DNA from 4 places in the Pseudomonas sp. NPDC087690 genome. Region 1 is predicted to be linked to each of the others. Evidence: riboswitches for the same ligand, from Rfam matches in the RefSeq annotation. Region 1 holds a riboswitch; each other region holds the start of a gene.
The links. A riboswitch is a leader RNA that binds a small molecule or an ion and turns the genes downstream of it on or off. The one in region 1 is predicted to bind cobalamin.
Positions count from the first base shown of each region.

Region 2: linked by a shared signal. The riboswitch ahead of cobO (cob(I)yrinic acid a,c-diamide adenosyltransferase) and the one ahead of ACIPIZ_RS03200 (TonB-dependent receptor plug domain-containing protein) in region 1 are both predicted to bind cobalamin.
Region 3: linked by a shared signal. The riboswitch ahead of ACIPIZ_RS06540 (ABC transporter substrate-binding protein) and the one ahead of ACIPIZ_RS03200 (TonB-dependent receptor plug domain-containing protein) in region 1 are both predicted to bind cobalamin.
Region 4: linked by a shared signal. The riboswitch ahead of ACIPIZ_RS02735 (CbtB domain-containing protein) and the one ahead of ACIPIZ_RS03200 (TonB-dependent receptor plug domain-containing protein) in region 1 are both predicted to bind cobalamin.

Region 1 is NZ_JBIUVX010000001.1:699,027-706,400, forward strand. It holds gene ACIPIZ_RS03180 (thiol-disulfide oxidoreductase DCC family protein) at 206-565, shown strand; gene ACIPIZ_RS03185 (DUF2269 domain-containing protein) at 549-1,040, opposite strand; gene ACIPIZ_RS03190 (saccharopine dehydrogenase family protein) at 1,042-2,169, opposite strand; gene ACIPIZ_RS03195 (autotransporter domain-containing protein) at 2,268-3,020, opposite strand; cobalamin riboswitch at 3,297-3,503, shown strand; gene ACIPIZ_RS03200 (TonB-dependent receptor plug domain-containing protein) at 3,595-5,532, shown strand; gene ACIPIZ_RS03205 (ferredoxin) at 5,532-5,891, shown strand; gene ACIPIZ_RS03210 (ABC transporter substrate-binding protein) at 5,888-6,808, shown strand; gene ACIPIZ_RS03215 (PLD nuclease N-terminal domain-containing protein) at 6,859-7,074, shown strand; gene ACIPIZ_RS03220 (YetF domain-containing protein) at 7,121-7,374, opposite strand, start outside.
Region 2 is NZ_JBIUVX010000035.1:25,765-33,138, reverse strand. It holds gene hda (DnaA regulatory inactivator Hda) at 1-184, shown strand, start outside; gene ACIPIZ_RS23655 (C40 family peptidase) at 399-1,016, shown strand; gene ACIPIZ_RS23650 (C40 family peptidase) at 1,237-1,773, shown strand; gene ACIPIZ_RS23645 (sorbosone dehydrogenase family protein) at 1,908-3,221, opposite strand; gene ACIPIZ_RS23640 (hypothetical protein) at 3,288-3,872, opposite strand; cobalamin riboswitch at 4,035-4,266, shown strand; gene cobO (cob(I)yrinic acid a,c-diamide adenosyltransferase) at 4,347-4,958, shown strand; gene ACIPIZ_RS23630 (cobyrinate a,c-diamide synthase) at 4,955-6,355, shown strand; gene bluB (5,6-dimethylbenzimidazole synthase) at 6,352-7,002, shown strand; gene cbiB (adenosylcobinamide-phosphate synthase CbiB) at 6,999-7,374, shown strand, end outside.
Region 3 is NZ_JBIUVX010000002.1:524,282-531,655, forward strand. It holds gene ACIPIZ_RS06535 (iron ABC transporter permease) at 1-812, opposite strand, end outside; gene ACIPIZ_RS06540 (ABC transporter substrate-binding protein) at 821-1,834, opposite strand; cobalamin riboswitch at 1,978-2,172, opposite strand; gene ACIPIZ_RS06545 (Ppx/GppA family phosphatase) at 2,215-3,150, opposite strand; gene ACIPIZ_RS06550 (hypothetical protein) at 3,159-3,437, shown strand; gene phnX (phosphonoacetaldehyde hydrolase) at 3,503-4,330, opposite strand; gene ACIPIZ_RS06560 (LysR substrate-binding domain-containing protein) at 4,405-5,274, opposite strand; gene ACIPIZ_RS06565 (MFS transporter) at 5,285-6,580, opposite strand; gene psrA (iron-containing alcohol dehydrogenase PsrA) at 6,712-7,374, opposite strand, start outside.
Region 4 is NZ_JBIUVX010000001.1:591,286-598,659, forward strand. It holds cobalamin riboswitch at 568-790, shown strand; gene ACIPIZ_RS02735 (CbtB domain-containing protein) at 912-1,109, shown strand; gene ACIPIZ_RS02740 (CbtA family protein) at 1,121-1,822, shown strand; gene ACIPIZ_RS02745 (cobalamin biosynthesis protein) at 1,819-2,232, shown strand; gene cobM (precorrin-4 C(11)-methyltransferase) at 2,314-3,060, shown strand; gene nfuA (Fe-S biogenesis protein NfuA) at 3,223-3,807, opposite strand; gene ACIPIZ_RS02760 (acyltransferase family protein) at 3,865-4,887, opposite strand; gene ACIPIZ_RS02765 (fatty acid cis/trans isomerase) at 5,072-7,374, opposite strand, start outside.

The DNA of each region.
Region 1 (7,374 bases):
TCTCACCCCTGCCGGTTCCTGCCAAGTACGGCCATTCGCAGACAGCAACTTCTAAGGCTATGATCGCAACATTCCAGCCTCTCCCGAACCCAACCCCATGCCCACCTCAAAAATCCGCCCAACCCCCGCCCCGCTCCTCAACCCGGACGAATCCGTGGTCCTGTTCGATGGCGTGTGCAAACTCTGCAACGGCTGAGCGCGTTTTTTGATTCGTCATGATCATCAACGCCGCGTACGTCTGGCCGCCGTGCAATCTCCCGAAGGCCAGGCGCTTCTGGCGTGGGCCGGTCTGCCAATTGATCAATTCGACACCATGGCGGTCATCCGCGACCGCCACTACTGGGAACGTTCTAACGCTTTCTTCGAAATCATCAGCCAATTGCCCGCCCGCTGGCAGCCGTTGCGACTGCTGCGCATCTTCCCCCGGGGCCTGCGCGACTGGGCTTACGACCGCATTGCGCTGAACCGCTATCGCCTGTTCGGCAAATACGACACCTGCCTGCTGCCCACGCCTGACCATGAACAGCGCTTCCTCAAAGCAACGGCGCCTACAGCAGAAAGCTGAACAACTGCACTGGTGTCATCTTCGTCACCATCATCAGCACGATGACAAACATCCCGGCAAACCCGAGCACGCCCATCCAGAACCATTTGCGGTAAACCAATTGATATTGTTCATCAAGCCCCGCCCCCACCTCGCTCGCACTCGTCGCCATCACACACAGCCGCTTCTGCAACAGCAACACCGGCAGCCACAGCGAGCCGACGCAGAAGAAGATGATCAACGACGTCAGCACCCACTCGGTGCTCATGCTCAGCCCGGAAAGTCGCATCAACAGATAACCCGTGATGATCTGCACGAAACCGGCCGGCGTGGTGATCCACGTGTCAAAGCTCACCACCATGCGCGCGACGTGGGCAATCACTTGCGGGTTGCGTGTGCGGCTGGCGGCAATCAAGTAGAGGTAGGAGCCCATGCCGAAGCCGAACAGGAAAATCGCCGCGATGATGTGCAGGTACTTCAGGCACAGATAGAGCATGTCAGCGTTGCCCGTCCGCGAAGTTCACGGCCAGGCTCAGGTTGGCCGGGTCGTTGATCGCGGCCATGTACTCGGCGACGCTGATTTCGCCCACGCAAGGTCGGGCGCCGGCGGTCGGCACGTAGCCTTGGGCCATTTTCGTCGCCAGTGCTACGGCGGCGCAGCTGGGGATTTCCGGGCCTTTGTCGTTCAGGGCGGTGAGTTGCGCGGTCATGGACAGCGGTTTGCCGTCAACGCCAAGGCCCTGCACGTCGATGTACATCGCGCTTTTGCCATCGCCGAAACGCTCGAAGCGCGTGCCCAGGCGATGCAATCTTGCGGCCCACAAAGCATGGTCGCGCACCAGTCCGATTTTGAGTGCCTGAGCCAGCAGACCATTGGCGATACCGCCGAGCTTGAGCCCGGCGCCCGCCTTGAAACTCAGGGTCTGCGCACCATAACGACCGGCGAAAATATCCATGTCCGGCACATCGACGTTGGCCAGCAGCCGCGTGCCCATCTGCGGCATTTTGCGCAAGGTCAGGTCCAGCCACCCCGACACTTCGTGCACCTTGCCGTTTTTCAGTTGTTTGATCGGTTTGCCGGCATAGGCGAGTACGCCTTCGATGGTCGACAGACCCGGCATTTTCGCCGAAGAAGAAATGCCGTGTTCGATCGAGTCGATGCGTGAAAAACGCTGGCGCTGTTCATCGATGATTGCGGACGACAGCGTCGGCACCGAGCTGCAACCGCTGAGGATCGCCACGCCGGCCTGCTTCGCTCCCGCGTCGAGAATGTGGATGCCGTTGACGAAGGTGCGGCAGTCCGCCAGATCGCAGTAGTTCACGCCAGCGTCGATGCAACTCTGCGCAACGGCATAGGATTGCCCCTGAAACGGCCCGCCGGTATGCACGACCAACTGAATGTTCAGCGCACGCAATGCGGCTTCGAACTCTTCGCCCATGGCGTCGCCGCACCAGCCTTCGCAGACGTTGCCCGATTGGCTGTTCAGCTCATCGAGTTTGCGCTGCAATTTGCGCGGGTCACGACCCGACAGCACCAGCCCGATGTCCGGCATCAGCGCCAGATGGCGGCACACGATGCTGCCGAAATTTCCGTAACCACCGACCACCATCACCCTGAACGGCATGCAATTCTTCCCTAAATCAATCCATCAACAGGCGTGCAGGATATAGGGCTGAACGTCAGCAAGCCATCCACTGTAGGAGTGCGTTTTACCCGTAAGGACTAGAAATTGATCTTGAACCCCAACATCGCGTCATACCCATGGCTGTCGCCATCAAAGCCCTGCCGATAGCCAGCCGAAGCGGTAAACGTGGTGCGCCGGTTAGCCTGGTAATCCACCCCCACATTGACCTCGCCCCACGTGCCCTGAATGTCGGATTCGAACGGGATGTACCCCGATTCAGAGGAAAACTCGGTTTTCGGTTGCCCCTTGAATTCATGCCAGATACTCGGACGGATCCAGCCATTGGTGCGCCGTGCGCTCTTGTCGACGCCCTCGGTGTCCCAGTCCTTGGCGATACGTACGCCGGCGCGGCCGATCAAAGAATCCACGTCCTTGAAGCGAATTTTCGCGCCGACGTCATCACTGCTGTCCAGATCGACGTAGCTGTAGATCGCCTGCAATTGCGGCTCGATGTACCAGTCTTTGTCGACTTCGAACGGGTAGCCGTTTTCCAGCGACGCGGTGTAGCCCCAGCCACGGGTTTTCAGTTTGGCCAGGTCGTTGGGTTTGGCTTCGATGTCGAAGCGGTTGAGCTGCAATACGCCGTCCAGATACCAGCCGGAGGGGCCGAAGTGTGTCCAGTAGGCGCCGACGCCGTAAGCGCGTTGGCGTTGTTGCCGCGACTGTTCAATGAAGAGCCGGCTGTGGTGGTAATGGTGGTGCCCGTCTGAGTGCTGATCGACGCATCGACACCGGCTGCAGGCAAACAGGTTTGCGAGACGTTGTAGGCACCCGCCGCCAAAGGCCCGCACGCGGCCTGAACATCTGCGAGCATCAGGGTGTTGGCCATGGCGACCAGTAAAGCATTGCGCATGAAATGCGGGACGTGTCCGCCATGAGATGGGCCGCTGGCACCGTGCATGAAAACCTCCCTGTTCAGCGTGCCTGGCGTATCCCTCACGCCTGTCGACGCCGCGCAATATTGCGTTGTGATGACCGCTATAGACCTTAGTAGTTATTTCCAAAGTTGGTAATTCGCGGGTCGAGGACCTGGATTGGCAAGTTGACGAACGGTCTGTCGAATGTTCAGATGCCGCCCAGTTTCAGGTGTCCCATGCCGCCGTGCATGGGGTGAAACGGGAAACCGGTACGTTCTTTTCGAACAAGTCCGGTGCTGCCCCCGCAACGGTATGCGCGTGATGCTTTCGATACACCACTGTGGCCGCACGGCCATGGGAAGGTGAAAGCCTCGATACGCGCGAGCCCGGAGACCGGCCTGAAATTTCGTTTGGCAAAATCCTGCGGTGGGCGGGCATGGGCCGGTATTGGCTGTGCGCGATGCCTTCTCCTGCATGCTCTTCTGCGAAGATCCTTTTCGAGAAGACAATGATTCGACCTTTCAACACTTCTGCTCCAACCCTCTTGTTCGGCTGCCTGTTCAGCCCTCTGCTGCTGGCGGATGACGCGCCACTTGAACTCAATCAACAAATCGTTTCCGCACCGTCGGTGGAGTCCACCACAGTCGCCGACATGGCCAAGTTCGGCAGCAAGGTCGAGATCGTCACCCGCGAGCAGATCGAACGCGCCGGGCCCAGTGCCGATGTCAGCCGTGTGATGCAGATGTTCATTCCCGGCTTGTATGTGGCGCCGAAAAACGGACCGTTCGACTACGGCACTTATTCGCTGCTGGGCGGGCGCAACGACGACACGCTGATCCTGCTCGATGGCGTGCGCCTGAACAATCGCTTGTACGGTGGCCTCTATCTGGACACCCTGCCGGCTAACGCCATCGAACGCATCGAAGTGCTCAAGGGTGGTCAGAGCCTGTTGTTCGGCACTCAGGCCGTTTCCGGTGTGATCAACATCGTCACCCGCAGCCCGCAATTGCGCAAAGCCTCCGGCGAGGTGAATCTGGGCGTCGACAGCTTCGGCGGCACCACCGAAGATGCGCGGGTCGAAAATATCTTCACTAACGGTTTCGGCGATCTCGGGTTGTTGGCGTATGTCAGCCACAACGTCTCCGACGGTTATCAGCCGTATCGCAATCGCGACATGAAAAACGTCAGTGAGAAAAACCGCGCCTACGAAGTCACCACGTTTGGCGGCAAGGCGATTCAGTCGTTCGGCGATGATTCGCGGCTGGAATTGTTCTACCAATACGCCGACGCCAACCTCGACTTCGCCCGCCCGGTGGACAACCACACAACCACCAACGATCGCGTACAGCAGATCGCCACGGCGACTTTCGAGCAGACCATCAATGAGCGTCTGAGCTACTTCGTCAAAGGCCATATCAACGACTGGGACACGCGCTACACCCGCGTTAACAACGTCGAGGGCGGCGGTACCAGAGTGATCAACCACAACGACTATTGGGGCTTCACCGATTGGGGCGTGCAGGCCGAAGGCAAGGCTGAACTGCCCGGCGGCCACGTACTGGTGTTCGGCAGCGACAACCAGTGGTTCAAGGGCCAGGACGATGTGCTGATCATCGACAACGACAAGGCCGAAGCCCACGCGCTCTACACGCAATTGCGCCCGCAGATCGACGCCCTGCCCGACTGGCACCCGAGCATCGGTGTACGCCACGAAGCCATGGGCGGCGGTGACAGCGCCACGGTCGGCATGCTCACTTCGCTGTATGACCTCAACGACAACTGGTCGGTGCGCGGTCAATACGGCAGCGCCTACAAATTGCCGAACGCCGAGCAACTGTTCGTCAACGAGCCGGGCGACGAGATCGGCAATCGCAACCTGAAACCGGAAAAAAGCCGCAATGCCGAACTGGGTGTCGACTACAAAGGCTTCCTGCTGGATCGTGAATTCAGCGCCAGCGTGACCCTGTTCAAACGCAAGATCGACGACCTGATCACCCTCGATGGCATTCAGTGGGTCAACGGCGAAGGCACGATCCAGATGCGCGGTTTCGAGGCCGACGCCAAGCTCGCGCTCAACGAACAGTGGAGCCTGCAAGCAGACATGACCCGCAACCTCACCGAGTCGCGCACCGGTGTGACCATCAACGATATTCCGAGTTTCTTCGCCCGTTCTCGTGTGGGCTATGAAGCGGAGAACCACCTGTGGGGTGCCGGCGCTGCGATCCGCTACATTCGCGACATCAAGAGCTCGAAGCAGGTCGAGTACGGCAACTATTGCGTGGTCGACGCCGACGCCTATCGCTACCTCGACAACGCCCACCAGCACCGCGTGAGCCTGCTGGTGGAAAACCTCTTTGATCGCGATTACGTCACCAGCCGTTCGAGCAACGTCAATAACCTCGGCCGGCCGTTCACCTCCGAAGTGCGCTACACGTACCGCTTCTGATGAGTGAGATCAAAACCGTCGACGGCGTCGACACGCACCCGGACTGGTCGCACGTGCCCGAGCACGCGCGCCATGTGTTCCTCTGCACCGGCCCGCGCTGCACCCAGCGTGGCGCCTTGCAGTTATGGAAAACCCTGCGCCGGCATTTGCTCGCGCATGATCGCATCGAGACGCCGGGCGGGGTCTTGCTGACACGCACGCACTGCCAGTTTCCGTGCAATCAGGGGCCAATCGTGACGGTGTATCCGGAGCGCTGCTGGTATGGCGTGCACAGCAAGGAAGATGTACAGCGGCTGGTCGAGGGGCATCTGGTGGGCGGTGAGGTGGTCGCGGATCTGTTGATCAAGGCGCGGACATGAGCCGGTTGTGGCTGTTGTTAGGTGCCCTGCTCTGCACGACACCGGCGTTCGCCGACACTTACCGTAATTGCGGCGAGGACTGGCGCGGCGCCGAGCCTTCGCGCATCGTCGCGCTCAATCAGCATGCGGCAGATCTCGTGCTGGCGCTGGGCGCCGGGCCAGCGCTGGTCGGCGTGGCATATCTGGATGACACCGCTGCCGGCCAGCGGCCATCCGATTATTTCGGCGTGCCGGTGATCGCCCGGCAGTACCCCGCCAGTGAAGTGCTTTACGCGCAGAAGCCGGATCTGGTGATCGGTGGTTTTGCCACGGCATTCGGCGACGGGGTGACCTCACGCTCGGGACTGGCGCGCAATGGCGTCGGTTCGTATCTGCTGGAATCGGCCTGCAACGGGCATTCGCTGGATTACTTCGCGCATGTGCGCAATGACTTGCTGACGCTGGGCAAGCTGCTGCACCGACAGCAAAAAGCCCAGGCGTTGATTGAGTCCATGGCAGCCGACCTCGCCAGCGCCCGTACCTTGGCCGGCACAGGCAAACCGCTGTCAGTGTTCTATCTCGACAGCGAAGTCAAAGGCCTCGACAGCGAAGGCCAGCGCGGCTTCGTCACGCCGCTGCTGGCCGCCGCCGGCGCACGCAATGTGTTCGCCGACATCGACCTGTACCGAGTCACCGTCAACCGCGAAACCCTGCTGGCCAGCGACCCGGACGTGATCCTGCTCGCCGATGCCGAATGGTCTCCCGCCCGCCGCAAACGCTACCTGTTGAACCACGACCCGGTGCTGTCACAACTGCGCGCGGTGCGCGAAAAGCGCATCCTCGAAATCCCCTTCACCCACCTGCTGCCGGCCTTCAACAGCGGCCGCGTTGCTTTGGATCTGGCCCGTCAACTCAACGCATTGAAGAAAAATAAATGAACCCGCCGTACCACGCGCCACCTAACGAACAGACCATCAGGAGGTAGCCAATGCAAATCGAAACCGTGTGGATCGTACTGGCGGCAGTTCTTCTGCTAATCGAACTCTGGGCCATCAATCGGGTGCGCAAGAGCGAGGGGAAATCGAGTAATAAAGGCGTGTGGATTGTGTTGATCGTGTTTGTGCCGTTGTTCGGCTTGATTGCCTGGGCATTGGCGGGGCCCAAGCATGTCAGCCACGACACCGCGTCGCAAACGGGGCGTTAGGCTCTGCGGAAAGGGCCGAAGGCAATGCTTTCGGCCTGCTCTATCCTCAGGAGTCCTGAGGAATGACCGATATCTTGCCGTTACGCTCGATAATCGCGAACTTGATCTGTTCGATGGTTTCGATGCCCTGACTCGAGCGTGCAGCTTCCATCACATCGGCTTCCACCAACCGAGCATGACGCAAGCGATGATGCAGAAGCTTGCCGTTCTCGACAATGATCGTCGGTTCGCCATCGATCAGCCGTGAGATCCAGCCCGAGCGCTGTTTGAGCAGCGAGAACCCGACGTCTATCGCGATCA
Region 2 (7,374 bases), on a different contig from region 1:
CTTGCAACTGCGTGCATCGCGCCGCGGTCTGCACCTGACCGATGAAGTCGGGCATTTTATTTTGACCCGCGGCACTCGCAGCATGAGCGCGTTGTTCGACCTGCTTGAACAACTTGATCAGGCGTCTTTGCAGGCGCAGCGCAAGCTGACCATTCCCTTCCTCAAGGAAACGCTAGGCTGGTAACGGCGCGGCTTTCAGCGCATTTCGGCATATTTCAGGCGCCAGAAAATCCGCTTTCCTGCAGGTTGTGCAGGCCGCGTATCGACTCAAATGGGCTTAAGCGCTTAGATGTAAACGAGAAACCGGGAAGTCACAAAAAGATCGATTGAATTTGCAAATGAGGCTGATAGCGGGCATAGTCTCGGCTTCTTTACAACTATCAGCCACGGTCGTGCCCATGCTAAAGCGCTTCGCACCCCTCGTGCCTCTCGCACTCGTCACCCTGTTGTTCGGTTGCGCTGCTCATTCTCCAGTTCAAGAGCAGTCTCAACAGGTTAAAAATTCCGCCACGGCCCAGTCTTCCGTTATTTATCAGGAAGAGCTGGACACCGAAAAAGAACTCAACGAATTCAACGGCAGCAAGCCTTATCAGCTTCCTGTTCTGGCCGACAGCATCCTCGAACGCGGCATGTCCCTGATCGGTACCCGTTACCGTTTCGGCGGTACCTCTGAAGCCGGTTTCGACTGCAGCGGTTTCATCGGTTATCTGTTCCGCGAAGAAGCCGGCATGAACCTGCCACGCTCGACTCGCGAAATGATCAACGTGGATGCGCCGCTGGTCTCGCGTAGCAACCTCGAGCCGGGCGACCTGCTGTTCTTCGCCACCAACGGTCGTCGCGGTCGTGTCAGTCACGCCGGTATCTATCTGGGCGACAATCAGTTCATTCATTCCAGCAGTCGTCGTAGCGGCGGTGTTCGCATCGACAGCCTGGGTGACAGCTACTGGAGCAAGACCTTCATCGAAGCCAAGCGTGCACTCGCCATGGCCCCGACCGTGGTCACCGCTCGCAAGTAATTCCCTCGATGTCGCTGCATTCGCGGCGACAATCAGGCTCCCGGCAACGGAGTAGACCTATACTTTACAAGGTGAAGTTAAAGTCTTACTTGAAGTTTGTCGTATAGCCGCTAGAATCCTGAAACTAGTTTGATGGCAAACCGCCTGCGTGCTCCGCAGGCGGTTTTGTTTTCTGTCCATCCGGCAGAGAAAGCCGCAGCCAGATCAGGATGTTCTGCTTATGACCATGTCGGCCCGCCTCGCATTGATGTTCTTCGCAGCGCTGCTCAGCGCTTGCGCCAGCCGTACTCCGCCGCCTGCGCCGGTGGTTCGCGCGCCGGTCGTGTTCGGCCCTTCCCAGGCTTTCTCGCCGGCTGCTGAGGACGTGCTGTTTCGCGCGCTCGGGTTGGTGGGCACGCCTTATCGCTGGGGCGGCAACACGCCGGATTCAGGGTTTGATTGCAGCGGGCTGATCGGTTTTGTCTACCGTGATGCGGCGGGCATCTCTTTGCCGCGTTCGACGCGTGAGCTGATCGTCATGCAGGCGCCGAATGTCGGCAAGGAAGGCTTGCAGACTGGCGATCTGATCTTCTTCGCTACCAATGGCGGCTCGCAGGTCAGTCATGCGGGGATCTACGTCGGAGAAGGGCGCTTTGTGCATGCGCCGGCCACGGGCGGCACGGTGAAGCTGGACAGCCTGTCGAAGGCGTATTGGCAGAAGGCGTATCTGAGCGCCAAGCGGGTGTTGCAGCCGGAGCATCTGGCGCATAACCCGTAATCCAGCCACACACACAATCCCCTGTAGGAGTGAGCCTGCTCGCGATGACGGTGCCACATTCAACATCAATGTTGAATTGATCGACCGCCATCGCGAGCAGGCTCACTCCTACAGTTGCTTGTGCATGGCGAAAATTATTTGCTGGCCGACACTCGCCACACCTTGTTGCCGACATCATCCGCCACCAGCAGACCACCCTGCTGATCAATCACCACACCCACCGGTCGACCCAAAGCATTCTCGTCCTTGTCGAGGAAACCGGTCAGCACATCCACCGGTTTGCCGCTCGGCTTGCCGCCGGTAAACGGCACGAAGATCACTTTGTAGCCACTGTGCGGTTTGCGATTCCATGAGCCGTGCTGGCCGATAAAGGCGCCTTCCTTGAACTGCGCCGGCAAGGTGTTGCCTTCGGCGAACGTCAGACCGAGAGAAGCGGTATGCGGGCCGACGGCATAATCCGGAGCGATGGCCTTGGCCACCAGGTCGAGATTTTGCGGCTCGACGCGCACATCGACGTGCTGCCCGTAATAACTGAACGGCCAGCCATAAAAACCACCGTCCTTTACCGAAGTGATGTAGTCCGGTACCAGGTCGCTACCGATCTCGTCACGCTCGTTGACCGCCGTCCACAACGCACCGCTGGCAGGCTCCCACGCCAGGCCGTTCGGGTTGCGAATACCGGAAGCAAAGATCCGGTGATTGCCGGTTGCCCGATCCACTTCCCAAATCGCTGCACGACCTTCTTCTTTATCCAGACCGTTTTCGCCGACGTTGCTGTTCGAGCCGACTGTCACGTACAGCTTGCTGCCGTCCTTGCTGGCGATGACGTTTTTGGTCCAGTGGTGATTCAACGTACCACCGGGCAGATCGACGACCTTGATCGGTTGCGTCTTGATCTCGGTCGCACCGGGTTCGTAATGGAAGCGCAACAGACGATCGGTGTCGGCGACGTACAAGTCATTGCCGACCAGCGTCATGCCGAAAGGCGAGTTGAGGTTTTGCAGAAACACCGTGCGGGTTTCGGCCACGCCATCGTGGTCGGCATCTCGCAGCAAGGTGATGCGGTTCGGGCTCGGCACGCCGGCGCCAGCCTTGCCCATCACGGTCTTCATGACCCAGCCCCTGATACCTTTGCTGTCGTCGGGTTTTGGTGGAGCATTGGTTTCCGCCACCAGTACATCACCATTGGGCAGCACATAGAGCCAGCGCGGGTGGTCGAGACCTTCTGCGAAGGCCGCGACTTGCGTACCCGCCGCTGCCGTCGGTTTGGCACCTTCGGGCCAGCCGATCGCCGGGGCGATGTTCACCGTCGGGATCAGGGTCTTGTTCGGTTCGGGCAGCTTCGGTGACGGGCCGGTGCCATCGGAGACTTGCAGGCTGGAGCTCTCACCGCAGGCGGCGAGCCCTCCGGCGAAAGCGATGACGAAAACGAGCTGGGGCTTGCGCATTGCTGATCTTCCCTATGAATGCATTCCTAATCATAGAGGAGGGCGCAAGCCCGATGGTTCAACTGCTCAGCCGCGGGCTTCCTTGAACAGCACGGCGATGCCCGGATGATAGTTGCCAGCCTCGCTGCGCAACTTGCGGTAGGCGTAGGGGAAATACCAGGCGACCGCGCAGGTGTGCTCCTTTTGCAGGTCGTCGACCATGTCTTGCAGCTCTTCGGGGCTGGCGCTGTGTTGGGCTTTTTGCGGCGCGACAAACAGGCAGCCAAGTTTGAGGTCGCTGGCAAAGCTGATGCGTTTCGCATCGCTGGTGATGTCGAGGAGAGCTTGGGTCAGGTTGAGATTATTCACCCGGGGCCAGCGCTGCGTGGCCTGGATGTAAGCGCGGTCATCGGCGCCGGCGAGGAACAGGTCGGCGCGGGCATTGCGCTCGCCTTCTTCATTCTGTTTGCGCGTGGCAGTGTCGTTGAGAGTGACCAATTCGGCCATCCAGGCTGCTGCGGTCAGCAAGCCGAGATTGGCTTTCTCGTCGTGCCAGTAAGGCGTGTCGCTGTCGCCGCGTACGGCGTTGTAACGGTCGATACAGTCAAACCAGCGTTCAAGCACCGGGCGCATGAATTCCAGGCGCGGGTTGCTGATGATCATGCCTTGCATCGTCATCATCCTTATTGTTGTGGTGGCTTTTTCGAGAAAAGCATGGCTCTTTGATATCATTTGTATCAGTGTGGCACAAGATTGGCGCCAGATAATTGATCGACGGCAGTTATTCGCCCGCTGGCCCCCTCTTTAATTGACGCTCCACCCCCAACCCTCTAACCTTCGCGGCTTGTTTCAGGTGCTCTGTGACTGCGGTTGACAGAGTGAAACAGGGAAGCCGGTGAGGGTTGTCTTCAAGCGAAGAACGATCACGATCCCGGCGCTGCCCCCGCAACGGTAAATGAGTAAAAGCTGCGCCTTGAGCCACTGCTTCGAAACAAGCGGGAAGGCGCGCAGCCAGGCCAAGCGCCGCTCATGAGCCCGGAGACCGGCCTGATCCATCCAGCGGCATCACGGTGGGCGATGCCAGGCTTTTTGCCGTCTATTCTTGTGCCTGCCCGCCGTTATCCAGCCCCAACGGAGAGCTCCCCCATGACTGATTCCCCCGAGCGCGACGAACGCCATCTGGCGCGTATGCAGCGCAAAAAAGCCGTGATCGACGAACGCATCGCCAACTCGCCCGACGAGTGCGGCCTGGTGCTGGTGCTGACCGGCAACGGCAAAGGCAAAAGCAGCTCGGCGTTCGGCATGCTCGCCCGCGCCATGGGCCACGGCATGCAGTGCGGCGTGGTGCAGTTCATCAAGGGCCGCAACAGCACCGGTGAAGAATTGTTCTTCCGCCGCTTCCCCGAGCAAGTGCGCTTCCACGTGATGGGCGAAGGTTTCACTTGGGAAACCCAGGACCGCCAACGTGACATCGCTGCCGCCGAAGCCGCCTGGGCCGTCTCCCGCGAGCTGCTGCGCGATCCGTCGATCGGCCTGGTGGTGCTCGACGAGTTGAACATCGCCCTCAAGCACGGCTACCTCGATCTCGATCAGGTGCTCAGCGATCTGCAGGCACGTCCGCCGATGCAGCATGTGATCGTCACCGGTCGCGCGGCCAAGCCGGAAATGATCGAAATGGGCGACACGGTCACCGAAATGGGCATGCTCAAACATGCCTTCCAGGCCGGCATCAAAGCGCAGAAAGGCGTCGAACTTTGAATCAGCCACGTCACTGCCCGGCGGTGCTCATTGCCGCGCCGGCCTCCGGTCAGGGCAAGACCACCGTCACCGCTGCGCTCGCCCGTTTGCATCGCAATCAGGGGCGCAAAGTGCGCGTGTTCAAATGCGGCCCGGACTTTCTTGACCCGATGATTCTCGAGCGCGCCAGCGGTGCGCCGGTGTATCAACTGGACATGTGGATGGTCGGCGAGCAGGAAAGTCGTCGTCTGTTGTGGGAAGCCGCTGCCGAGGCGGATCTGATTCTGATCGAAGGCGTGATGGGCCTGTTCGACGGCACGCCGTCGAGTGCCGATCTGGCGCGGCACTTCGGTGTACCGGTGCTCGGGGTGATCGACGGCACGGCGATGGCGCAGACCTTTGGTGCGTTGGCGCTAGGTTTGGCGAAGTATCAGCCGGATCTGCCGTTTGCCGGTGTGTTGGCCAATCGTGTCGGAACCTTGCGCCATGCGCAATTGCTCGAAGGCAGCCTCACCGAAGGTCTGCGTTGGTACGGTGCGTTGTCGCGCGAGACTGGCATCGAATTGCCGAGTCGTCACCTCGGTCTGGTTCAGGCCAGCGAGTTGAATGACCTTGATGTGCGTCTCGACGCCGCTGCCGACGCACTGGCCAGTAGTTGCGAGGTAGCGCTGCCACCGGCCGTAGAATTTGCCGCACCGGATGTTATCGCTGTCGAGCCGCTGCTGAAGGATGTGCGCATTGCCGTTGCGCGTGATGAGGCGTTTGCCTTCACCTACGGCGCGAGTCTGGATCTGCTGCGCGCGATGGGTGCTCAGTTGAGCTTCTTCTCACCGATTCGCGATACGCAATTGCCTGAGGCAGACAGTCTGTATCTGCCCGGCGGTTACCCGGAATTGCACCATGTTGCGTTGTCGCAGAACACCGCGATGCTTGAGGCGATTCGCGCGCATCATGCAGCGGGTAAGCCGTTGCTCGCTGAGTGTGGCGGCATGTTGTATCTGCTCGACTCTTTGACGGACGTTGAAGGCACTCGCACCGAATTGGTCGGACTGCTCAAGGGCGACGCGGTGATGCAAAAGCGTCTGGCGGCACTGGCGCTGCAAGCGGTGGATCTGCCGGAAGGTTCGTTGCGCGGGCACACTTATCATCATTCGTTGACGACTACCGAACTGACGCCGATTGCGCGTGGCTTGAGTCCGAATGGTGGGCGTGGTGCTGAGGCGGTTTATCGGGAAGGGCGGATGACGGCTTCTTATGTGCACTTCTATTTTCCGTCGAATCCTGTGGCTATCGCAGCATTGTTTGCACCGTCCCTTGAGGACGCTATCGCGAGCAGGCTCGCTCCTGCAGTGGGCGATGTCGTGCCTGACGAAATGCAATCCCCTGTGGGAGCGAGCCTGCTCGCGAAAGGGCCATGACCGACAACGCATTCTCCGAAGCCGAGCGCCAAGCCGTCTATAAAGCCATCGCCGAACGCCGCGACATGCGCCACTTCACCGGTGGCAGCGTCGAACCGGAGTTGTTGCGCCGACTTCTGGAAGCCGCCCACCAGGCCCCAAGCGTTGGCCTGATGCAGCCCTGGCGCTTCATCCGCATCAGCGACAGTAGCCTGCGCGGCGAGATCCAGAATCTTGTGGAAGAGGAACGCATCCGCACCGCCGAAGCCCTCGGCGAGCGCAGTGACGAGTTCATGAAACTCAAGGTCGAAGGCATCAGTGACTGCGCCGAAGTGCTGGTTGCGGCGCTGATGGATGATCGCGAAAAGCACATCTTCGGGCGCCGCACGCTGCCGGAAATGGACATGGCCTCGCTGTCCTGCGCGATCCAGAATCTGTGGCTGGCCTCGCGTGCCGAAGGCTTGGGCATGGGCTGGGTCTCGCTGTTCGAGCCGCAGGCGTTGGCGGATTTGCTGAAGTTGCCCGAAGGTGCCAAGCCTCTGGCCGTTTTATGTCTGGGCCCGGTCAAGGAATTCTATCCGGCGCCGATGCTGGTACTCGAAGGGTGGGCGCAGGCGCGTCCGCTCAATGAGTTGCTGTTTGAGAATTATTGGGGAGTGAGTCAATGAGTGTGGCGTTGTTGAGTGTCGCCGCGGTCGCGCTGGATGCGCTGCTGGGTGAACCGAAACGCTGGCATCCGCTGGTGGCGTTCGGCAATTTTGCCGGGCGCATCGAGCAACGTTTCAACGCCGGTGGGCGGGGCTGGCGCAGCCATGGCGTCACCGCGTGGGTGATCGCGGTGGTGCCGCTGACCTTGCTCGCCACGGCGTTTTCCTGGGCGCCGTATGTGGGTTGGGTCGTCGAGATTCTGGCGTTGTATTGCGCCCTCGGCATGCGCAGCCTCGGCGAGCATGTCGCGCCGGTAGCCGCAGCCTTGCGCGCGGATGATCTGGATGAGGCGCGCAAGCGAGTCGGCTATCTGGTCAGTCGTCAGACCGATG
Region 3 (7,374 bases), on a different contig from region 1:
CGCGCGGCGTGGGGAATTACCAACCCGACAAAACCGATCGAACCGACAATCGACACCATCACCGCCGTCACCAGCGCCGCACAACCAATCAGCAAAATCTGTACGCGCCGCACCGGTATTCCCAGGGACGCAGCGGAATCGGCGCCAAAGGTAAACGCATCCAGCGCCCGCCGATGCCACAGACACACGACCAATCCCGCCACGGCCACCGGCACTGCCAGCCACACCGATGGCCAGCGCACCCCGCCAAGATTACCCAGCAGCCAGAACATGATGCCGCGCGCCTGTTCGGAACTGGCCGAGCGGGTAATCAGAAACGCCGTCAGCGCATTGAACAGCTGCGAGCCGGCGATCCCTGCGAGAATGATCTGCCCGGTGCCACTGGCCGAGCCGCTGACCCGCGCCAGCACAATTACCAGCACGAACGCCGTGACTGCACCGGCGAAGGCACCGACTGACAAGGAGATGATACCGGCGCCAACACCGAGTAACGCCACCATCACCGCACCGGTCGAAGCGCCGGCAGAAATCCCCAGCAGATAGGGATCGGCCAGCGGGTTGCGCAACAGCGACTGCAAAATCACCCCGCACGTCGCCAGTCCGGCACCGCATGCGGCCGCGACCAGTGCGCGGGTCAGGCGATAGTTCCAGACGATGCCTTCGTCGATAGGATCCAGCGCGTACCCGGCGCCCCACAATTTGTTCGCCAGCACTTGCACGACCACGCCCGGTTCAATCGAGGTTTCACCGATGGCCACGCCAGCGACCACTGCCATCAACAGTGTCGCCAGGGCCAGCAGCGTGCGGATCAGGCTGGCACTCATTGCGACAGGTCATAGCCGTTGATGGCCGTGGCCAGTTGCTCGATGCCGTCGAACATGCGCAGGCTGGCCTGCATGGCCATGGCGTCGAGAATGATGATGCGGTTGTGTTTCACCGCGTCCATGTTGCGCGTCACCGGGTCGCTGCGCAGGAAGGCAAGTTTCTTTTCATAGTCGTCGGCGGGAAAGCGTCGACGATCCATGCGCGCGATGACCAGGAAGGTCGGGTTGGCCTTGGCGATGGTTTCCCAGCCAACCGTTGGCCACTCTTCATCGGACTCCACCACGTTGCGCACGCCGAGGGTGCTGAGCATGAAATCGGGAATGCCTTTGTGCCCGGCCACAAACGGCTCGATGTCCATTTCGGCGCTGGAGAACCAGACCAGTGCGCTGGCGTCCTTGAGCTGTTTGCCCTGGGCGGTGGCGATGGATTTGGCGAGGCTGGCCTTGAGCTGATCATTGAGCTGCTGCCCGCGATCCTGCACATCAAAGATTTGCGCCAGTTGGCTCACGCTTTTGTAAATCGTATCGATGCGAAACGGTGCCAGCCGCGTGCCGTCGGCGCCAACGAGGTTGTCCTTGGCTTCGCAATCGGAGGGCAGCAGGTACGTCGGAATCTTCAATTCATGAAACTGCTCGCGGGTGCCGACCGCGCCTTGCGGGCCGACCATCCATTCCAGCTCCACGGCGACCAGTTCCGGGCGCTTGCCGATGACCGCTTCAAAACTCGGTTCGTTATCGGCCAGACGCTCGATCTTGTCGTCCTGCGGCTTGTACTTGGCCAGCACATTGTTGAACCACAGCGAGGTGCCGACGACTTTGTCGCCCAGGCCCATGGCGTAGAGCATTTCCGTGCCGGCCTGGCCGATGGTCACGGTGCGCGTCGGTGCGTGTTGGAAGGTCAGGGTGCTGCCGCAGTTCTCGACCGTCAGCGGATACACCGTCGGGGCCGCCTGCGCCAAGGCGCCAAGGGTCAGGCCGGTGATGAGGGTGGCGATGCGGGGCAGCAGCATGGGGCAGTCTCCGAGGGAACCGTACGGGGAGCGGGAGAGTACGGTCTGGAAACACACCATCGAACGCGGTCAGGAAAACAGCGCAAGGCCGGTCATCAAACAAAGACGCGCACGGCACGATGTCCTTCCCGGACACCCCGCCGGTTAGTAGTCACTGTGCCGGCAGGTCTCCTGACTGATGCGTCATCGCCTGGCTCCGGCCTTCCCGGGATTCACCCAGTGGCAGTCGTGGAGCAGGCTCGGCACCTACAGTTGCGGGGGCAGTTCCGATCAGTGCTGAGCAAGCACCTCGGATTCCCTATTATTCCCGTTCGGGAACCGGCGGCGGCATGGTAGTCGATCGAGCCGCTGAAGGGGAGACGAATCTGCCGTGGCGAGGATTAGTGTTGGCTCATCAAACCGTGCAGCACGCCTAAACGCAGGCCCGGTTCGGAGGGCACCATCTGCGCAATGCCGAACACTTTGAAGGCCGCCAGCATCAACACCAGCCCACCAGGCAGAATGCTTTGGCGATGGGGTTGCAGGCCGGCGAGCTTGAGCTGGTGCACGTTGTTCACTTTCAGCAAAAGCAGCGACAGGCGCAGCAGCCCGCCGTAGGTGATGCCGTCCTGACCGAAGTCGTTGAGACGATTGGCCTTGAGCACTTTGGCGAGCATGCGTGCGGTGCCGGAGGAACCGATGGTCTGCTGCCAGCCCTGAGCACGGTAGCGTCGTGCAACTCTTTCAAACTGCAGGATGGCGAAGCGTTCGGCTTCCTGTAGCGCGCCGGCGGACAGATCACCGCCGCGAAAGAACCGCGTGCTCAGCGTGCCGCTGCCGATGGCGATGCTTTCGGTGAGCAACGGCTGTGAACCCTGGCCGAGGATCAGCTCGGTGGAGCCGCCACCGATGTCGACCACCAGGCGCATGTCTGCGGCGCTCGGCAAGGCGTGAGTCACGCCGGCATAGACCAGCCGCGCCTCTTCATGGCCGCAAATGACATCGATGGGAAAGCCCAGATGCCGTTCGGCACTGGCCAGAAACAGTTGCGCGTTATCGGCCTCGCGTACGGCGCTGGTCGCCACCGCACGAACCCGGCCGGCCTCGAAACCGCGCAGTTTTTTACCGAACCGCGCCAACGCCTGCCAGCCACGATCCAGTGCCAACGCATCCAGCACGCCGCCGTCAAAACCCTCGGCCAGACGCACCGGTTCGCGCAAGGTTTTCACTTCCTGAATCTGCAAGCCCTTTCGACAGCGCACCGATTGGCCGATCATCAGGCGAAAGGCATTCGAACCCAGGTCGATGGCGGCAAACAGCGAGGCGTCGTCTTTCATGGGAATCCTTGCAGAGCATCCGTCGCGAGGCTCAAGACGGTTTGCGAGGATTCTGCCGTGATCTTGATGACATCCTGATGACGGGGCAGGGGCGGTTGAATGAATTTTCGGCTGTCATGACACTGTCATTATCCGGCGTCTATGCTGAGGCCAATACATCGCGTGTTCTTAAAGTTTTTGCTGCCGGTTTTGGCAGCTTTTTTTTGCCCGCGATTTGGCAATGCCGCGAACTGATCGTTCCCACGCTCCGCGTGGTAATGCCTCTAGGGACGCTCCGCGTCCAGTGACGCGGAGCGTCACGGGCTGCATTCCCACGCGGAGCGTGGGAACGATCAGGGGTAAGGGGGATGCGTCAGCAGGCTTGCGGGGTTTCGCCGCGCGCCAGGCGTGCGTTGATGTCGTCGATGACCTCAGGCAGTTCGGCGATGGTTTCGATCAGGTAGTGCGGACGTGAAGGCGCGAACATCTTGCCGATCCGCGCACGTTCCTCTGCCAGTCGATCCGACGGCAACGCCTTGTATTGCTCATAGGTCAGGCCCAGTGCGTTGCCGGAACAGGTCAACGCCACCGTCCACATACCGGCGGCGCGCCCTTCGAGAATCCCCGGCCAGGTGTCGTCGACCTTGACGCAAGCTGCCACGTCATCGATGCCCAAGGCAATCACGTTAGCCAATGCCTGCGCCGGATATGGCCGGCCATTCGGCACCTCATCGGTGGCGACGACATGATCAGCGACGTAGCCATTTTCCCGCGCCAGTTCGACGACCTTGGCCATCACCACCGCCGGATAACCGGAGCACGAGCCGATTTTCAAACCTTTGTTGCGCAACGCCGCAATGGCTTCGAGTGCGCCCGGGATCAACGCCGAATGCAGGGCGATTTTCTCGATTTGCAACGGCATGAAGCGCTCGTAGATCGCCGTCACATCGTCATCGCTCGGCAAGCGGTCGAACGCCGCACGATAACGCTCGGCAATCTGCGGCAGGTTGCACAGGGTGCGGATGTGATCCCACTTGCCCATGCCCATCGGCCCGCGCGCTTCTTCCAGCGACACGGCGACGCCGAACTCGGCAAAGGCCTCGACGAATATCTGCGTCGGTGCAAACGAGCCGAAATCGACAACGGTGCCGGCCCAGTCGAGGATCGCGGCTTGCAGGTGAGTCGGTTGTTGGTACTGCATGGTCAATCTCCGTTTTCAGGTAAGCGTGGACCGTCCCTCGGTGATGAGGTAGGCGGTTCAAGGGTCAGTGCTGATCAGGTCAGCGGTGGATTCGCATCAAACAGTTCGGCAATTACTGGCCGGTTCCTGCGGATACCGAGGCAGCACAGGTGGTATTCGATAAAGAACGGGTGGCCGACAAAGGTGATCGGGGTGGTGCCGGGTGTTTCGGCGTACTCGACGGCCGAGACAAACCCGATGCCGATGCCCTTGACGATGGCGTGCACGATGGCTTCGCGGCTGTTGAGTTGCATGACGCAATTGAGCTCGATGTCGAGGCGCTTGCAGCTTTCTTCCACCAGTTGGCGGGTGCGCGCACTTTGCTCGCGCATCACCCATTTTTCGCGGCTGATTTCGTTGATGTGTACCTGCGCCTGACTGGCCCACGGATGGTCATCGCGCACCACAGCGATGATCGGATAACGGTGATACAGCCGCGTATGGAAGCGCTCATCGAATTCCGAAAGCGCCAGAATCGCCACGTCGATGTCGAAGTTGAACAGCCGCGCCAGGGTGTCCTTTTCCGAAGAAAACGAGGTTTCCAGTTCGATATCCGGGTGGCGCTGCATCAGCTCATACGTCAGGTTCATCGCAATCGGCGGCGACACTGCGCCGAGGCGCAACATGCCGGTCTTGCGCTGCTTGAAACTCTGCAACAGCTGCACGGCCTCATCCTCCTGACCGAACAGGCCTTGGGTGATGGCGTAGAGCTTGTGTCCGGCTGCACTCATCTCGATGTAGCGTCCACGCCGATGGAACAGCTCGACCGAGAAGGTGTTTTCCAGCGCGTTGACCTGCTCGCTGACGGTCGGCTGACCGACGCTGAGAAACTCGGCAGCAAGGGTAAAACTGCCGGTCTTGGCCACCGCATGGAACGAACGCAACCACTTGTGATACTGGTACATGCAAGCCCCGTCAGCGTCGAATGAACAAGGCCACTGCCGCGCTGCACAGGCAGGCGCTGGTGACCACTATGAAGATGAGAGACGTGTTTGCCGTGGTGTCAAGCAGACGCCCGATCAGTGGCTCGGCCAATCCGGCGAACAGGTAGGACGAAAAATTCATGATCCCGGTCGCCGTACCGGCGCGTTTGGCACCGACCAGATCCGGGCACAGTGCCCAGAAACTCGACGCCGGGCCATAAACGAAGAAGCCACAAAGGAACAACGCCACCAGGCCGATCACGCTGTGCGGCGGCAGGCTCCACATCCACAGGCTGGTCGCGGCGCCGAGGAACATGTAGAGCATGATCGCCAGATACCGCTTGGAGCCGAACAACTTGTCCGACACCCAGCCGTTGCTCAGTGCACCGACTGCCATGCCGACGGGGAGGGCGACGGTGATCCATTTCGGATCGATCATGCCGTCACCGCTTTTCCAGTCAGCGCCGAGAAAGTGCACCGGTACCCAAACGATCAAGCCGTAGCGCGCCGCGTTTTGAAAGCCCAGTGACAGCGCGGCGATCAGCAGCCGGGGATTTTTCAGCACGGCTTTATAGCGTTGAGCCGAGGACTCGACTTCGCCATGCGCGGCTTCCTGATGTTTGTCGTCGGCGTTGGCCACGCCAGTATCACCTACCGGTTCGAAGCCCAGATCCTGCGGCCGTTCGCGGGCAACCAGATAGAAAATGATCCCGCCGGCGAGCATCAGCAGCACCGGCAAACGGAAGATCCAGCGCCATTCCAGTTGCAGCACTTCGAGCACGACGATGGAGGTGACGTACGACAGAATCGACGCGCAACCGGCGGCGAAAGTGTAGAAACCATAGACCTTGCCGCGCTCGCCCGCCGCCCACCAATTCGCAATCAACCGACCGCCCGGCGCCCAGCCCAAGGCCTGAAAGTAGCCGTTGACGCCCCACGGCAGGATCAAACTGGTGAAACCGCCGGCAAAACTGGTCACCCAGTTCGCCGCGCAGGACAGCACTGCGCCGAGGGTCATGATGCGCCGGCCACCGAACTTGTCGGCGAGGTTGCCGTTGATTGCCTGACCAATCGCGTAGGCCCAGAGCATCGCCGCAGAGGCCCAGCCGAGGGTTTCCTTGCTCAAACCGAACTCGGCCTGAATCCCCGGAATGGCAAAACCGAAGGTCTGCCGACCGGTGTAGAAAAACAGGTAACAGAACATCGCCGCCAGCAGCATGCGCCACTGGGCGACCCGGAACGAGGCAGAACGGACGGCGAGACCAGGCATTGTTTCGGCACGATTCATGATCTTTTCCTTATTGTTGTGGGTTCCCGCCGTTTGTCGTCGGCGGGTGCACTCTTTTTTGGTGCGGCAGGAAATCACCGCGGCGTTGTACGCCGCCGGCTGTGCTTGGGTCGTTCAGGTTGCGGGCGAGGTCAGGCGGCTTGTGAACCGATGAAGTTCTTGCCGCGCGCGCCCTGCATCGCGAGGTGGATGATGTCTTCGGCGTCCTTGGCCGAGACGCCGTAATCGGCAAACTCGGTCTTCACCCCGAGGCTGTGCAGGAACTCGCGCAATTGCTGTTGCGCAGTGAGCAGATCTTCGCCGAATACCCGTTGCAGGACGCGGTCACGTGTTGCGTCATGACCCCAAGCCAAGCCGAGCACCAACGGCAGGGTGAAAGAGCAGGCGATGCCGTGGGGCAAGCCGTGGCGCAAGGTCATCTCATAGGAAATCGAATGCGCCAGCGCGGTTTTGGTGTTGGAAAACGCCAGCCCGGCCTTGAGTGCGGCCAGTGCCATGCGCGTGCGCAACTCTTGGCTCGACAGGTCTTTGTGCAAACGGGGCAGGCATTCGAGAATGTCCTCAATCGCAGAAATGGCGAAAGTGTCGGAGACCGGGTTGGCGTTGACGTTCCAGATCGCTTCCAGCGCGTGGGACAACGCATCGAGACCGGTGGACACGGTGACGCTGGCCGGCACGGTGAGCATCAATTGCGGATCAATAATCGCCACGCGCGGCCAGGTGCAATCCAGGTGCAGCGAGTATTTCTTCTGGCTGGCGCTGTCCCAGATCGTCGCCCACGGCGTGACTTCGCT
Region 4 (7,374 bases), 110 kb from region 1:
TCACGAGCCCCTCACCCTAGCCCTCTCCCGGAGGGAGAGGGGACTGATCGAGTTGTTTGGGCGAGGTACGCCGACGTGCGATACCGCGTCGAACGCGCATTTTGAAAAGCCCAAAAATCGGCTCCCTCTCCCTCGGGAGAGGGCTGGGGTGAGGGGCGAATCCACCACAAAACCAAAGCCGACCACGCTGTGCTCTTTACCACTCAACAGGATGAGCGTTAGCTCGGCTGCAGCTCTTGATCTGTAAGGCGACGTCGGAAGGCTGAGTGGAGGGATTGATCCGGGCGTGGGAGCGCAGCAACCGTTTGGCGCAGCCAAACACAGCGAGAGGAGGTGCAGCGAAGCAAACCGTAGGCGCTGCGCCCGGATCGATCCCGGAGCGAAGGGACCCCGAGCCCCAGCGAGCGGGCCGCACGTAGGAGCAAGCCTTTTTGGTTACTTTTTTCTGGGCCGGCATTCCGGGCGTCTGGAAAAAGTGACCCGCCGTAAGGGCGGAACCCTAATCAGCAACACCCGCAGCAACGGATATACACCCAAAAATTGACCAAAACCCCACCCCCATGCTCTCCTACACACCTTGTTACGGGTGCCCTTCACAGGGTGAAACGGGAAACCGGTGAATCATGTGCTTTACTCAAGCCCATGTCAGTCCGGTGCTGCCCCCGCAACGGTAAGCGAGCGAAGCGTCAGATCCACTGTGCCAGTACGGTATGGGAAGGTGACGCTTGCAGGTAGGCCAGATGCCAACCCCTCGTGAGCCCGGAGACCGGCCCGCAACGCACAGTACGCATTTTGCGTCGCTGAACATAACAAACCCGCGGTGGGCGGGCGCTGTTCGAACCCCTGCGTGCTCGACCCGCAGGGGTTTTATGCGCTCTGAATCACCCGCTGACACTCCAGAGGGAAGCGCCATGTCGATCATCAGCAGCACCGGCAGCAACACGGACAAAATCGCCAGCACCACCACCCTGAGCCAACGCCTGACCGCCGCTGTCTTCGCGTCGATTCTGGGTGCCAGCCTGGTCTATTTCGCCGGTTTCTCGCATATCGAAGCAGTGCACAACGCCGCGCACGATACCCGCCACAGCGCCGCGTTCCCGTGCCACTGAGACCTGCCGACATGATCAAGCGAATTGCTCAAACTGCAGGTTTCACTGGCTTGCTGGCCGCCCTGCTCCTCACCCTGCTGCAAAGCTTCTGGGTTTCACCGCTGATTCTCCAGGCGGAAACCTTTGAGAAGGCCGAACCGGTTGCCGAAGTCCACGAACACGCCGCTGGCACTGCTGCGCACACTCATGATACCGAGGCCTGGGAGCCGGCAGACGGCTGGCAGCGCGTGGTTTCGACCACTGGCGGCAACCTGGTGGTGGCCGTGGGTTTCGCCCTGATGCTTGCGGGTCTGTACACCCTGCGCGCGCCGACCAAAACTTCGCAAGGCCTGCTCTGGGGGCTGGCCGGTTACGCAACATTCGTGCTGGCGCCCACTCTGGGCCTGCCACCTGAATTGCCGGGCACCGCTGCAGCCGATCTGGCCTCGCGACAGATGTGGTGGATCGGTACTGCCGCGTCGACCGCTGTCGGCCTGTCGTTGATCGCATTCAGCCGGCACTGGTTGATGAAAATCCTCGGCGTGGCGATCCTCGCCGTGCCGCACGTGATCGGCGCGCCTCAGCCGCAAGTGCATTCGATGCTCGCCCCTGAAGCATTGGAAGCGCAGTTCAAAATCGCTTCGCAGCTGACCAACGTAGTGTTCTGGCTGGCCCTGGGCCTGATCAGCGCCTGGTTGTTCCGCCGCAAAATCGATGGTCAATACCACGCATGACGAGTGACAGCGCAGCGCCGACCTTCGTGGTCGGCCTGGGCTGCCAGCGCGGCTGCCCGGCCAGCACGCTGCGCGCGTTACTGGATCAGGCGTTACAGGCACATCGCATTGAGCTTCATGCGGTGAAGGCTTTGGCCAGTATCGACCTGAAACGCGATGAACCCGGTTTACAGGAACTCGCCGCACAACTGGCGCTGCCATTGCTGTACTTCAGCAGCGAGGAGTTGGCCAGTTACCAAGAGCGACTCAGCCACCGTTCCGAGATCGCTTACGAACGCACCGGTTGCTACGGCGTTGCCGAAAGTGCTGCGCTGGCCCTTGCCGAACAGTTGATTCAGGCACCGGCAAAACTGCTGATTTCCCGGCAGAAATACGCCCAGGCCACCTTCGCATTGGCCGGCGCCGCGTAAAAACCCGATAATCCCCGCCATCGATCATGAGCAATCTTCATCTGAAGCGATTGCTGCGCCTCTTTTTCACAGGATTCTACGATGACCGTCTACTTCATCGGCGCCGGCCCCGGCGACCCGGAACTGATCACCGTCAAAGGCCAGCGGCTGATCCGCAGTTGCCCGGTGATCATTTATGCAGGCTCGCTGGTACCGGCGACGGTGCTCGAAGGTCATCAGGCTGACACGGTAGTCAACAGCGCCGAATTGCATCTGGAACAGATCATCGAACTGATCAAAACCGCCCACGCAAAGGGTCAGGATGTGGCGCGGGTACATTCCGGCGATCCTAGTCTGTATGGCGCGATTGGTGAGCAGATTCGTTATCTGCGCGAGCTGAATATTCCGTTCGAGATCATCCCTGGCGTGACCGCGGCGGCCGCGTGCGCGGCGTTGCTGGGCGCGGAGCTCACGCTGCCGGACATTTCACAAAGCGTGATTCTGACGCGTTATGCCGATAAGACCGCGATGCCAGCGGGTGAGGAACTCGGCAGTCTGGCGCAGCATGGTGCGACCATGGCGATTCATTTGGGCGTTAATCATCTGGACAAGATTCTGACGGAACTGCTGCCGCATTACGGCGCTGATTGCCCGATTGCAGTGATTCACCGGGCGACGTGGCCGGATCAGGATTGGGTGGTGGGGACGCTGGCGGATATTGCCGGGAAGGTTGAGGCCAAGGGGTTTCGGCGTACGGCGTTGATTCTCGTCGGGCGGGTATTAGGGAGTGAGGTGTTTAGCGAGTCATCGCTGTACCGCGCGGGGCATGCACACCTTTACAGACCCTGAAAGCAAAAGATCGCAGCCTTCGGCAGCTCCTACATTGGAATGTGTTTCCCTGTAGGAGCTGCCGAAGGCTGCGATCTTTTGATCTTGTGGCACCAGACAAATGCACTCATCACGGGAAAATGCATTGCCTGGTTTGTGACGGCTTCGCAGTGAACACCTTACTTAGTAGTAGGCGTTTTCTTTCTGCGTGTGGTCGGTCACGTCACGAACGCCTTTCAGCTCCGGAATGCGCTCAAGCAAAGTACGCTCGATGCCTTCCTTCAAGGTCACGTCCGCCTGGCCGCAGCCCTGGCAACCGCCACCGAACTGCAGCACGGCGATGCCGTCTTCAACCACATCGATCAGGCTGACCTGGCCACCGTGGCTGGCCAGCCCCGGGTTGATTTCGGTTTGCAGGTAATAGTTGATGCGCTCGTTGACCGGGCTGTCGGCGTTGACCATCGGTACTTTGGCGTTTGGCGCCTTGATGGTCAGCTGGCCACCCATGCGGTCGGTGGCGTAATCGACAACGGCGTCATCGAGAAACGCTTCGCTGAAGTGATCGATATAAGCGGTGAAGCTTTTCAGCCCCAGCGCGGTGTCTTCAGGTTTTTCTTCGCCCGGCTTGCAGTAGGCAATGCAGGTTTCGGCGTACTGAGTGCCAGGCTGGGTGATGAAGACGCGGATGCCGATGCCCGGGGTGTTCTGCTTGGAGAGCAGATCAGCCAGGTAATCGTGGGCGGCGTCGGTAATGGTAATAGCGGTCATGGAAACTCCTCGCAGGCTTGGGCGCAGTTTACGCCAATCGTTGCGCCGGACAAAGTCCTAGTATTTTTGTCGGGAAAGATTCTCGTCGGGCGCGCCGTCGATTCGCGCCTTGAGCCAGCGATAGCTGCGTTTTTCTACCCATTCGTAGCTCAGCCATGAGCCGACGCCGATCGCCAGCGCGCACACGACAAACATCAAATACGGGTTGATGCCATAGCGTCGCGCGATGAAACCGCCCGCCGACAGCACCAGAACATGCATCAGATACACCGAATACGAACAATCACCGAGCAGCTTGAGCACACGGCTGCGCTCGACATAACGCTCAAGCGAGATACACGCCATCACCAGAACCGCACTCGGTACACCCCAATTGAGCAGCCTCGGCGCCGGTGCCAAATGATAAATCGCCAGCAACGCCGCGACGATGGCCGTCAGTGGCAGCCACAGTCCCGCACCGATCCAGCCCCGGCGATAGAGCATGCCGATGCCGATCCCCAGCAGAAACTCATAGACAATGTCCGAACGGTAAAACTCGCTTATCCAGCCAAACCCGGTCCACGCCTGACTCACAGCAAACAGCAACGCCGTGACTACCAGCAGGCGCACCTGCAGGCGGAACAGCAACGCCCAGGCAAACAGCACGTAAAACAGGATTTCGTAATTCAGCGTCCAGCCGACATTCAGCGTCGGATAGAAGCCGTAGCCGCCGGGGTTTTCCGTGGGAATGAACAGCAACGACAACAGCAGATGGTTCCAGTCCACCGTCTGATCCGGCAACAGCGGCTGGGCGAACACCACCAGCAGCGCCATCAGCAGGGTGTACAGCCAATACGCCGGGACGATGCGAAACAGGCGGTACAGCAGAAAGCGCGCCGGTGGCAGCGGTTTGTTTTCGGTCGAGAGGAAAATCACCAGACCGCTGATGACGAAGAAGATATCGACGCCCACCGCGCCCTTGTCGATGAACAGCTGCCCGATGGGCCCACGCGCCTGAAAGTCGAAGAAGATCTGCATGAAGTGATGGCAGACCACCGTCCACGCGGCAAGCGCACGCAGGGCCTGCACTGAAATCAACATTGCCCGCTCCCGATCACAAGTCCTGAAACCACCGCAGATCCCTTGCAGGAGTGAGCCTGCTCGCGATGGCGGCGGCACATTCAACATCTCCAGTGCCTTATTCTCCGCTATCGCGAGCAGGCTCACTCCTACAGGGGTTTTGCGGTGTCGCTTGAAGTTGGGACAGCAAGCCTGTCTCAAACGATCAAAGATTCTCGTAGCGGTTCATGTCCAGCACGCCCTCTTCCACCGGGTCGGTTTCGTGGATGTACTGAGTCAAATCGTGGAAATAGAACCAGAATTGCGGATGACTGCGGCGAATTCCCCAGCGTTCGACGATTTTCTCGAAACGGTTGGCATCTTTGGCGTTTTCCATTGCATCGACAAATTCAGACACCTGATCGGCAGGGATGTTGAAGATGAAGTTCGGATAACTGCTGAGCACGCCCGGGAAAATGGTGATCGTGTCCAGTCCAGGCTGATAGCGCAGCGACTCACCGAGCAGGAACGCCACGTTGCTGTGTGCACGATTGCGCAGCAGGCTGTAGACCTCGCGTTTGCCGCTGGCGGTTTCGACGCGCAGCATCGTCGCTTCCGGCAACTGATCAATCACCTTCAAACCGGCCGCCGGGCGTGAAGTCAGGCGACTCAAGGCCTGTTCGGCATTTTGCAACGCCGGGTCGATATTCGGCCGCGAGCAGTAAGCGCCGTCGCAGCGATTGATCGGATCCGGCCGCGCATTGAGATCGCCGTAACGCGCCAGCAATTGCATGGCGAAGTCGTATTTCGGGTCTTTTTCGTCGAGCTTCAGCGCAGTCGGCTTATCGTCGTCAATCGCTTCGTAATCGAGCCACATCTTGAACTGGCCACTGTTCTGGTACCAATCGTCCAGATAGTCCTCGCGCGAATCGGCCGGCATCAGGCGCAGGAAATTCTGCTCGGCGCCGTTGCGGATCAAGTCGAAATACAGGCGAGTCTGCGCCTGGTGGGAGACGTTACCGAACACGTCGAAGTTGACCGCCAACTGGTAATAGGTGCGTTCAAGCAGCGGGTAGTCGAACAACCACATCGTCTGCGGCACTTCGCCGATCAAGCCCTTGGTCACCGAAGCACTGTCAAAGTGGCGGAAAATGCTCAGCAACGCGTTGTCGTTGCCCGCCCACAGCGTCGACCAACTTGGCGCAGGGACTTCGGCATAGCTGTCGCGACGCAACGCCTCGTATTCATTACGTTTGTCGCGATAGTTGTGCCACAGGCTCAACACGCTGCCGACGTCGTCGTTCTGCCCCGGCATCGCCAGCAACGGCGTGGCCTGGCCACGATAGTTCGGATCGGTGATGTACAAGTCGTGTTCCGGCGCCTGGAACAGCGCCCAGAAGTTGTCGCGGATTACGTCGGTCGCGATCTGCCCACGGCACACGGGTCCACGAATAAAGGTGCGGACAAAATATTCGGCGTTATCGAGCATGAACTGATAACGCGCCTGCGCCGGAATCGCTTCAAACGTGGCGAACGGATTGGCGCGGCTCTGCGGGCCGTAGCCCGGCAAGGCATTGACCTGCCAGTTGCCGCTGTAAAACAGGCTTTTGACCCGCGCCATCTTCGCCGCGCTCAGCGGGTAGGTGATGTGGGTTTTGTGCACGATCACCCCTTGCACCGGCCACAAGCGGTAATACACCTGCGTACCCGGATCGTCGTTCGGGCGGCGGGTGGCGATCAGGTCGATTGGCTGGCCAGTCGGCGTGCGCGAACGCACCCATTGGAAGTAATGCCCCGGCTCGCCGTCCTTGAAATAAAGGTGCGCGAGGAACAGGTGTTCGTACAACCAACGGCCAACCAGGCTTTCGCGGGCACCGGGGCTGTTGAACAGATTTTCCCACTGGACGATTTGCAGGGATTCTTTAGCGCTCGGCGCCAGGCCTTGTTCGTCAATCGGCGCACCAGAGGCGAGCCAGCGTTGCAAGGTCTGGTATTGCTGATCGGTCAGGCCAGTGACTGCCAGCGGCATGCCTTCTTTCGGGTGCGCCCCGGCGTAACCCTCGAATTCGGCGGGCATGGCGCACTGGTTTGCCCGATTCAGACCCAAGACGATGTCTTCGGGAAGTTTCGCGTTGGGCGTCAGCGGCGTCTTGTGCCCCAACTCCAGCATCCGCGCCATCAACGCCGCTTGGCTGCCTTGGGCGTCGAGTACCGAATAGAAGTCCTTTTGCTGCCAGGCGCGCTTGCCGAAGGCGTCGTAAAACAATCGGGTGGTCGGCGCCGCGACAGTGCGCTCGCCGTCATACACCGGCATTTTGCTCGCACCACGGGCTGCGCCCTCGCCACTGCCGAGATTGAGCTGGCAGGCGGAGTCGTAGCAGGCGTGGCAGGCCACGCACTTCTCGGTGAAGATTGGCTGGATGTCGCGGACGTACGAAATAGAAGGGGAAATTGCAGGAGCAACCGCTGGCTCTTGCGCCATGGCGCTCCAGCTGAGAAACAGCAACACAAAACCAATGACGCGGTAAG